One region of the Janibacter alkaliphilus genome, then DNA from elsewhere that is predicted to be linked to it. Evidence: predicted binding sites of a transcription regulator. Region 1 holds the regulator's gene; the other holds the start of a gene.
The links. The regulator LexA, encoded in region 1, represses DNA repair genes until DNA is damaged. The targets are predictions, from matches to a motif close to TCGAACANNTGTTCGA.

Region 1 (4,411 bases):
GTGGCTGCTGGCGCTGAGCGCGGTCGCGGTCATGGCTTCCTCCAGGTGGCGTGGTCCGGCACCGTCCGACATCGAACGGACGTTCGAGCGAACAGGTGTACGAGTTGTAGCACGCACGTTCGACCCGATCAACCGCGACGTCGAACAGACGTGCGGATCGTGACCGGTCCGAGATCGTGGTGCGTCCATGCCCTGAAGTCGACCATCGACCACCGACAGCCCTCTGACCTGCGCAGACGCAGGGCAGCTGCGACCGCAGGATGAGCCCTCAGACCCGGATGAGCCCCCGCGGCAGGCTGGTGAAGGTCTCCACGCCGGTCTCGGTGATCCGCACCGACTCAGAGACGCCGTAGCCAGCGCCGGAGATCCACATGCTGCAGATGACGTGGAAGGTCATGTTCGGCTCGAGCACCGTGGACTCCTCGCTGCGGATGCTCATCGTCCGCTCCCCCCAGTCCGGCGGGTAGCCGATGCCGATGGAGTAGCCCAGCCGCGAGGGCTTGGTCAGGCCGTGCTCGGCCAGGGCGAAGGTCCACGCCTCGGCCAGCCGCGAGGCCGGCACCCCGGCGCGGGCGGTGTCCAGCAGCCGCTGCAGCCCGTCGGCGACGGCCTGCTCCAGCGCCACCACCTCAGGGGCGGGCTCGCCGAGCACGACGGTCCGGGTGAGCGGCACGTGGTAGCGACGGTGCGCCCCGGCCAGCTCCAGCAGCACACCGTCGCCGGCCCGGAAGCGGCGGTCGGTCCAGGTCAGGTGCGGGGTGTCGGCCGCCTCGCCGGTCGGCAGCAGCGGCACGATCGAGGGGTAGTCGCCCCAGGCGTCGCCGTCGCCGAGGGCCTGGGCACGCATGATCTCGCCCGCCACGACGTTCTGCGGGACGCCCTCCCCGATGCTCCCCAGGGCGGCCTCCATCGCCTTCGTCGTCACCCGGGCGGCGGTGCGCATCAGCTGGATCTCCCGGTCGGACTTGACCGCGCGCACCCAGTTCACCAGCTCGAAGCAGTCGACGAAGCGCCACTCCGGGATGGCCGCGACCAGCGCCCGGTAGGCCTTGGGCGAGAAGAAGTGGGAGTCCATCTCCAGCCCGACCACGCCGTGGATCCGCCCGACGAGGCCGCGCCGGCGCATGTCGAAGGCGACCCAGTCGAAGGGGTGGAAGTGCGGCCGGTGGATGTGGTTCTCCGGGTAGCCGACGATCTGCTCCAGCGGCAGCCAGGCGGTGCGGTGGGCGCCCTGGGCGTCGATGTGCCGCGCGTAGAGGACGATGTCGTCCTCGGCCGGGACGACGAGCACCTGCGGGGTGTAGAAGGACCAGGCGTCGTAGCCGGTGAGGTAGTAGAGGTTCGCCGGATCGGTGACCAGCAGCGCGGACAGCCCCTGGTCGGCCATCCTGGCCCGCACCCGGGCCAGCCGCTGGTCGTACTCGCTGCGCGGGATCCCGGTGTCGGACTCGGGCGTGGTCTCGGGCGTGGCGCTCATCGGCGGCCTCCTCGGACGGTCCGGGCCGCCGGGCGTCGGCGGCGTCGGGCCCGAGTCTGCCAGCGCTGCACCGTCGTGCCACGGGGGCCCGGAGACCGCGTCAGACGCCCCGACACGCTCGAACAGATGTTTGATATGTGTGTTCGAGGTGCCTAGGCTTGAGCGCAGCCACCAGCGAAAGGGTCGAGATGAGCGACGACAACATCCACCGCCTCCCGGAGCGGGACACCGGTGACGGTCTTACCGTGCGCCAGCGGCGCGTGCTGGAGGTGATCCGCAGCGCGGTCGCGGCGAAGGGGTACCCGCCGAGCCTGCGCGAGATCGGCACGGCGGTTGGCCTGACCTCCCCCAGCTCGGTGGCCCACCAGCTGGCCTCGCTGGAGCGCAAGGGGTACCTGCGCCGCGACCCGAACCGGCCGCGCGCGATCGAGGTCATCGACCCCGACGCCGGCGCCCCGGCTCCCCCGCCCGCCGACATCGCCGGCCCTCGGGGCGGCGCTGCGCTGGACGACGATGACCACGACCCGACCGGCCAGGGCGACGCCCGGCCGGACGCCAGCTACGTGCCGGTGCTCGGCCAGATCGCCGCCGGCGTGCCGATCATGGCCGAGGAGAGCGTCGAGGACGTCTTCCCGCTGCCGAAGCAGATCGTCGGCGAGGGCTCGCTCTTCCTGCTCAAGGTCGTCGGTGACTCGATGGTCGACGCCGCGATCTGCGACGGCGACTGGGTGGTCGTGCGCCAGCAGCCGCAGGCGGACAACGGCGACATCGTCGCCGCCATGCTCGACAACGAGGCGACGGTCAAGACCTTCAAGCGCACCGACGGCCACGTCTGGTTGCTGCCGCACAACCCCGCCTTCGACCCGATCGACGGCGACCACGCCACCATCCTCGGCAAGGTCACGGCGGTGCTGCGGCGGGTCTGAGCGGCCTGTCCGAGTGACGCGGCCTGCTGTCTGAGTGACTTCGAGCGACCTGGCAGGCTGTCCGTCATGACGCGTTGGCTCCCGCCGGTGGCGATCCTCGTCGGCACCGGCCTGCTGGTGGGCCGGTCGGTGGCCGACGGCCAGCCCGGCTTCATCATGCTCGCCCTGGCCGGTCTGGCGCTCGCCTGGTGGGTCTCCCCGCTCAACGGCATGCTCGGCCCGAAGCACGCGGCGGTGACCGCGGACCCGGCGGCGCACCGGGTGGTCGTCTACTGGCGGCCCGGGTGCGTCTACTGCCTGCGTCTGCGCGGGGCGCTGGGGAAGTACCGCTCGCAGGCCACCTGGGTGAGCATCTGGGCGGACGCGGACGCGGCCGCCTACGTCCGCTCGGTCAACGACGGCGACGAGGTCGTGCCGACCGTGGTCATCGACGGGCAGGTGCACACCAACCCGGACCCCGAGATCGTCCGCGCGGCGGTCGGTGCTCCCGCCCGCTGAGCGGTCCGACCCGCGCGGTCGGTGAGATCTCGGCCCGGATCAGCCGGCCGTAACCAGGCTCAGCCGAGGCGCTCGACGAGCCCGGCCAGGGCCGGCGCCAGCTCCGTGTCGATCCGCAGCGTGGCCAGCTCGTCCCCGCGGGTCGGCCCCCGGGTGAGGATCACCACCGGGATCCCCCGGGCCGCGGCGCGGCGGACGAAGCGCAGCCCGGACATCACCTGCAGCGAGGACCCGAGCACGAGCAGCGCCGGTGCGGCGTCGGTGAGCGCGAAGCACTCCTGCACCAGCGGCTTGGGGACCGCCCCGCCGAAGAAGACGACGTCCGGGCGCAGCATGTCCGACCCGCAGACCAGGCAGGTCGGCGGCACGAAGCGCTCGACGTCGACCTCGTCGAGGCGGATGTCGCCGTCCGGCCGGATCTCGTCGCTGTCCACCTCGTAGCCGGGGTTGAGCGCCCGCATCCGGGCGTCCAGGTCCGTGCGGGCGCTGAGGTCGCCGCAGCTCATGCACACCACCCGGGACAGGCGGCCGTGCAGGTCGATGACGTCGGTGGTGCCGGCGGCCTGGTGCAGGCCGTCGACGTTCTGGGTGATCAGCGAGCCGATCGCGCCGAGCCGCTGCAGCGCGGTGACCTGACGGTGCCCGTCGTTGGGCCGGGCCGCGGAGAAGCGCTGCCAGCCGACGTAGCTGCGCGCCCAGTAGCGCTGCCGCGCCTGGCTGCTGGCGACGAACTCGGACAGGTGCATCGGCGTCACCCGGCGGGTTCCGTCCGGGCCGCGGTAGTCCGGGATCCCGGAGTCGGTGCTCATCCCCGCCCCGGTGAGCACCAGCGCGGGGCGCTCGGCCAGCACCGCCGCCGCGGCGTCGAGCTGGTCGGCGAGCGCAGCATCCGGCACGGCGTCGGCGGCGGTCGAGGGCAGTGCGGACATCGCCCACCATTATGCGCCGCCGGGGGCCGGGTGACCCGTCGGGATATCGTGAGGGGCATGATCGACGCCGCAGGGCTGCGCGTGATGCGGGCCATCGCCGAGGAGGGCAGCTTCACCGCGGCCGCGCTGGCGCTCGGCTACTCCCAGCCCGCGGTCTCGCAGATGGTCAAGCGGTTGGAGCAGCGCACCGGGACCGTGCTCGTGGAGAAGGTGGGCCGCAGCGTGCGGCTCACCGAGGCCGGCGCCGTGCTCGCCCGGCATGCCGAGCCGGTGCTGCAGGCCCTCGACGCCGCCGAGGAGGAGGTCGCCGCGATCGCCGGGCTGCGCTCGGGCCGGGTGCGGCTGATGGCCTTCCCCTCCTCGTCGGTGACCCTCGTGCCGCGCGCGCTGGCGAAGGTGCGCGAGCGCTACCCGGACGTCGCCGTCACCTTCACCGAGGCCGAGCCCCCGGAGTCGCTGGCGGCGCTGCGGGCCGGCGAGTGCGACCTGGCGGTGGCCTTCTCCTACGAGGGCGGCGCGCTGGAGCGCTCCGGAGACCTCGAGGGGCTGGAGGTGCGGCCGCTGCTGCACGAGCAGGTGCA
Region 2 (4,411 bases), 1.1 Mb from region 1:
CTCCAGCTCACCGATGGCCTTCGGATGCGCGATGCGGGCGCGCGAGGTGCTGGTCGTCCGAGCCAGATGCCTGTCGTGGTGGGGGACATGCTTCTGCGCCCGCCGGTGGTGGGCGGGCTGCGGGGCGGGGTGGTCAGGTGTGCCAGGTGACGCCGGTAGCGGTGATGGTCGCGCTCAGGTCGCGGGCATGGACGTGGGTGTGGTGGCGCGAGCAGAGCAGGGCGGCGTTGGCCAGGTCGCTGCGCCCGCCGCGGCTCCACCAGGTCACGTGGTGCGCCTCGCACCAGGTCGCCGGGATGGTGCACCCCGGGTAGCTGCACCCGCCGTCGCGGTGGACCAGGGCCCTGCGCTGCCCGGCGGTGAAGAGCCGCACCGACCGGCCCATGTCGAGCAGCTCCCCCCGCGAGCCCAGGACGGCCGGGACGATCCCGGCGTCACAGGCCAGGCGGCGCGCGGTCTCGGGCGAGAGGACCTCCCCGGTCCCGGTCACCGCCCCACCCTGCGGGCTGTCCCCGGTCAGGGTCGCCAGCGGGATCGTCACCATCACCTGCGCCTTGCTCGTGGTCGGCTGCGCACCCACGGGGCTGGCGACGGCCCGACCGACCAGGTCGAGGAGGGCGTCCGCGCGGCGCCACGCCGCCGACCGCGGATCCGGGGCACCGTCCTCCGCCGGGACCGGCCCGGACAGCGCCGCCAGCGCGCTGTCCAGGACCGCGGCCCCCTCGGCGTCCAACGTCACCCGGTAGGTCACCAGGCCTGACCCGCTCGCGGGGCTGCGGTGCAGCCGACGCGCCGCGCGGCACCGCTGATCCTCCGCCTCCAGATCCCGCGCCGGACGCAGCAACCGCCGCGTGCGCGCCAGCACGATCCCCAGCTGCCGCTCGGTCAACCCCGCCCGCCGCACCATGCGCCGCTCGCTGTCGACCGGCCCCTGGCACCGTCCGTCCTCGCCTTCGTGCCTCTCCTCGCCGTGCGTCTCGTCCCCCGGCTCCGGGACGCTGCCGGACGTGCTGTCATCACCCGGCTCGTCCGGGTCGAGGCCTCCGCCAGGGCCGTCACCGCTGCCGGGGGCAGCCGCCCAAGCCGGGTCGCACGGTCCCGCCGGGACTGTGCGATCCCGCGCCGCCGCCAGCACGTGCCCCAGATCCTCGGCCAGCAGCCCCGGGTCCGCGACCGGCGCCACCTCGTCCACGAACCGCACCAACCGCGCCGCCGACGCCAACGACAGCTCCCCCACCGAGAACGCCCCCAGCACATCCCCCACCCCCGCCGGGTCTCCCACACCCGCCGGCCCGCCACCACCGCTGCCGTCCTCGCCAGCCAGTCGGGTCATGTCCTGCGGCACCAGGCTCCCCGACAGCCCCGCCCGCGCCACCGCCAGCACCTGCCCCACATGCCGCACCTCCGGATCCGGGGCGGACCGCCCTTCGTGCCGGCACACCCAGTCGTGCTCGCTCCACCCCGCCTCCCTCGGCAGCCCCCGCACCACCCCTTCACGCGCCAACGCCACCTCGGCCACCGCCAGCCGCTGCCGCAACCGTCCGATCTCCGCCAGCGCGTCCCCCACCGCCGCGTCACCCAGCCGCCACGCCGCCTCGTTCGAGGCGCACACCTCGTCCACGAGCACCCCGACCGAACCGGGGAGCTCCCCGTCCGGACGCATCGCCGACATCGACATGAATCGATCATATGTTCGGCCACCGATAGCCCAGCTGGCCTCGCTGGCGCTGTGGTCCGGCAGCCGCCGACCCCGCCCCCTGTGGACACGCGGCTCCCGGCCTGGACACAGCGGTCGGCCCCAGAGAAGTCCGTGGCCGCTCTCGCCACGGTGTGCCAGGGTGCCGCCATGACGTGGCGGGCACCGGAGGTCGAGGACACGCGTCCCGACCTCGACATGACACTGGACGAACGGGCGACCCTCCTCGACTGGCTCGAGCTCTACCGGGCGACGGTGCCGCTCAAGGTCGCCGGGCTGACCGGCGAGGAGCTGTGCCGGGCGGCGGTTCCCGGGTCGAGCCTCAGCCTGCTCGGCGTGGTCCGCCACCTCGCCGAGGTCGAGCGCTACTGGTGCACCGACATCCTGCTGGGGCAGGAGACGCCGGACCTCTACTCGACCCGGGATGCGCCGGAGGCATGCTTCGACGCGGCGACGGCCGAGGGCGCCGAAGGGGATCTGCGCACCTTCGACGTCGAGGTCGAGCGCTCCCGTCGGCACGTCGCGGCGGTGCCCGACCTCGGCACCAGCGGCCAGGGGCTGCGGCACGGCGAGCCCGTCTCGCTGCGCTGGATCCTCAGCCACCTGATCGAGGAGTACGCGCGGCACCTCGGGCACATGGACATGCTCCGCGGTGCGATCGACGGGCGCACCGGCTACTGAGGGTCAGACGGCTCGGTTCTCGGGCCGCGCGGCACACCTCACCGCGGCAACCTCACCCCTTCGCCTAGGGCAGTCGACTCACCGCAGCACGCCTCACCGCGCCACCTCCTCCGGGCGGTCCACCTGCGTGTCGTGCGTGACGACGAGATCGACGCTCGCGCCCCACGCCCGCGCCTGCTCCCCCAGACCCGCCGCGTCCACCGTCTCGAAGGGCAGCACCCAGCCCTGCTCCGCCTCGACGAGCCGCCCGCCGCTGCGGCTGTCCAGCTCGGCGGTCGGCACCCCGGGGAAGCGGTCGCGCCGCGCCACGAGCACCCCGAGCCGGGAGGTGCGCATCGCGGCCTCGTCGACGAGCTGGTCGGCTGCGCCGGTGCGGCGGACGACGAAGCCGAGCTGGGTGCCGGCCGCGAGCAGGCGACGCCCCAGCCCTTTCTGCGCCGCGTCGGTGGTCAGCTCGGTCGGGACCGTGGCGGTCAGGTGCACCCGCTCGGTGACACCCCCGGGCTGGGGCTGGATCTTCAGCGAGCCGTCGCACCCGTCGCCCGAGATGGCGAGGTCGACCCCTTCGGGCGAGAGGTGCCGGCCCATCTCGGTGATGAGGTCGCGCTCCCACGGGGTGTCTGCCGGCTCCAGTCTCCCGGCCCCGGCGAGCGGTGGCAGACCAAGGATCTCGACGACCCGGTCGGCGAGCTGCCCGATGGCCGGCGAGGGGTAGGGGTGCAGGGTCTCGACGTCCACCACCAGCTGGGTCGTCTCCCCGTCCGGCGCCGGGACCGCCTCGCCGGCACCCACCGCGAAGCGCTCCCCGTCCCACGTCACCGGCTGCCCGGTGACGGCGTCCCGGGCGGCGGCGCCGTCGTCGACCACCCAGCGCACCGCGCCGCTGGCGACGAAGCGCTCCAGCACGGGGGTGAGCCGGGTGCTCGGCGGGGTGAGCAGCACCAGCCGCGGCTGGTCGCCGCCGATGCGCCGCACGGCGTGCAGCAGCCACGGGCTGAGCCAGAGCACGGGCCGGCGCTGCACGAGCACCGCCTCCTCGCTCCCGACCGCGTCGAAGGGGAGACCGTGGTCAGGGGGCGGTCCCCCTTCGCCGGTCTCGTCCGGCGGGTTGCCCAGGTCGTGCACCTGCCCGGCCGCCTGCTCGGCGACCCTCGCCGCCACCAGACGGGCCAGCTGCAGGCCGGCGGTGGTGAGGGTGGAGATCTCGGTCCACCGCGTCTCGGCGGCGCTGGTCGTCCGCATCCCGAGACGGCGGGCGGCGCCGACGGGGTCGTGGACGGGCCGGGGCGGACCGACCCACAGCACCGGTCGGTCGTGGGCGTCGGCGACGACGACGAGACCGTGCCCGTCGTCCCCGCCGATCCGCAGCCCGGCGCCCGGCCCGGCGGCCTCGTCGACGGCGATGGCGAGGCTGGTCGGATCGATGTCACGGGCGGTGGTGACGACCAGGTCGTAGCTCATGCCGAGTCATCGTGGCACGACGATCGCGCGCCGGTTGCCTTCGACCGCAACCACTTCCGAGGCCGTTCCGGTTGCGAGCACCCAGGTCCTGGGTTTGCATGGTGACGCACGGGTAGCCGGAGGGGCCGGCACCCACGAGCAGGGGAAAGTGAGTGGCATGAAGTTCGACATGGGCAGCACCACGCTGGGCACCCTCTCCAAGGGGACGCAGGGCTCGCACGACGACCTCGGGTCGTTGGTCAAGGAGCTGGTCCGGGCGGTGGAGCCGCTGGAGGGCAAGTTCAACGGTCGGGGCCGGGTCGCCTTCGACAGCTTCAAGCAGCGCACCGACGAGGTCGCCGCCGAGCTCAACAGCTCGCTAGCCAAGATCCTCGAGGGCCAGGGCGAGATGGACCTCGCCTTCCACACCGGTGACGAGGAGGCCGGGCAGAACGCCTCGCAGTCCGAGGGCAAGTCCAGCTTCGACCGGGCCCGTTTCAGCGGCCAGGCCTGACGGCAGATCGACGAGCAGAGGGGAAGCAGCAGACATGCCATCGATGGATCGGATCAGCTACGACACCGGCGTCTCGGGCG

Region 2: a site for LexA is predicted at 1,682-1,697, ahead of BJY28_RS16125 (HNH endonuclease signature motif containing protein). Genes of this name have one in related genera too.

The regions. Positions count from the first base shown of each region.
Region 1 is NZ_JACBZX010000001.1:2,248,832-2,253,242, reverse strand. It holds gene BJY28_RS10860 (LysM peptidoglycan-binding domain-containing protein) at 1-33, opposite strand, end outside; gene BJY28_RS10855 (M24 family metallopeptidase) at 269-1,477, opposite strand; gene lexA (transcriptional repressor LexA) at 1,666-2,403, shown strand; gene BJY28_RS10845 (glutaredoxin family protein) at 2,470-2,901, shown strand; gene BJY28_RS10840 (NAD-dependent protein deacetylase) at 2,961-3,830, opposite strand; gene BJY28_RS10835 (LysR family transcriptional regulator) at 3,888-4,411, shown strand, end outside.
Region 2 is NZ_JACBZX010000001.1:1,112,472-1,116,882, forward strand. It holds gene BJY28_RS16125 (HNH endonuclease signature motif containing protein) at 134-1,678, opposite strand; gene BJY28_RS05345 (DinB family protein) at 1,847-2,377, shown strand; gene BJY28_RS05350 (DUF6177 family protein) at 2,471-3,838, opposite strand; gene BJY28_RS05355 (hypothetical protein) at 3,996-4,331, shown strand; gene BJY28_RS05360 (pore-forming ESAT-6 family protein) at 4,366-4,411, shown strand, end outside.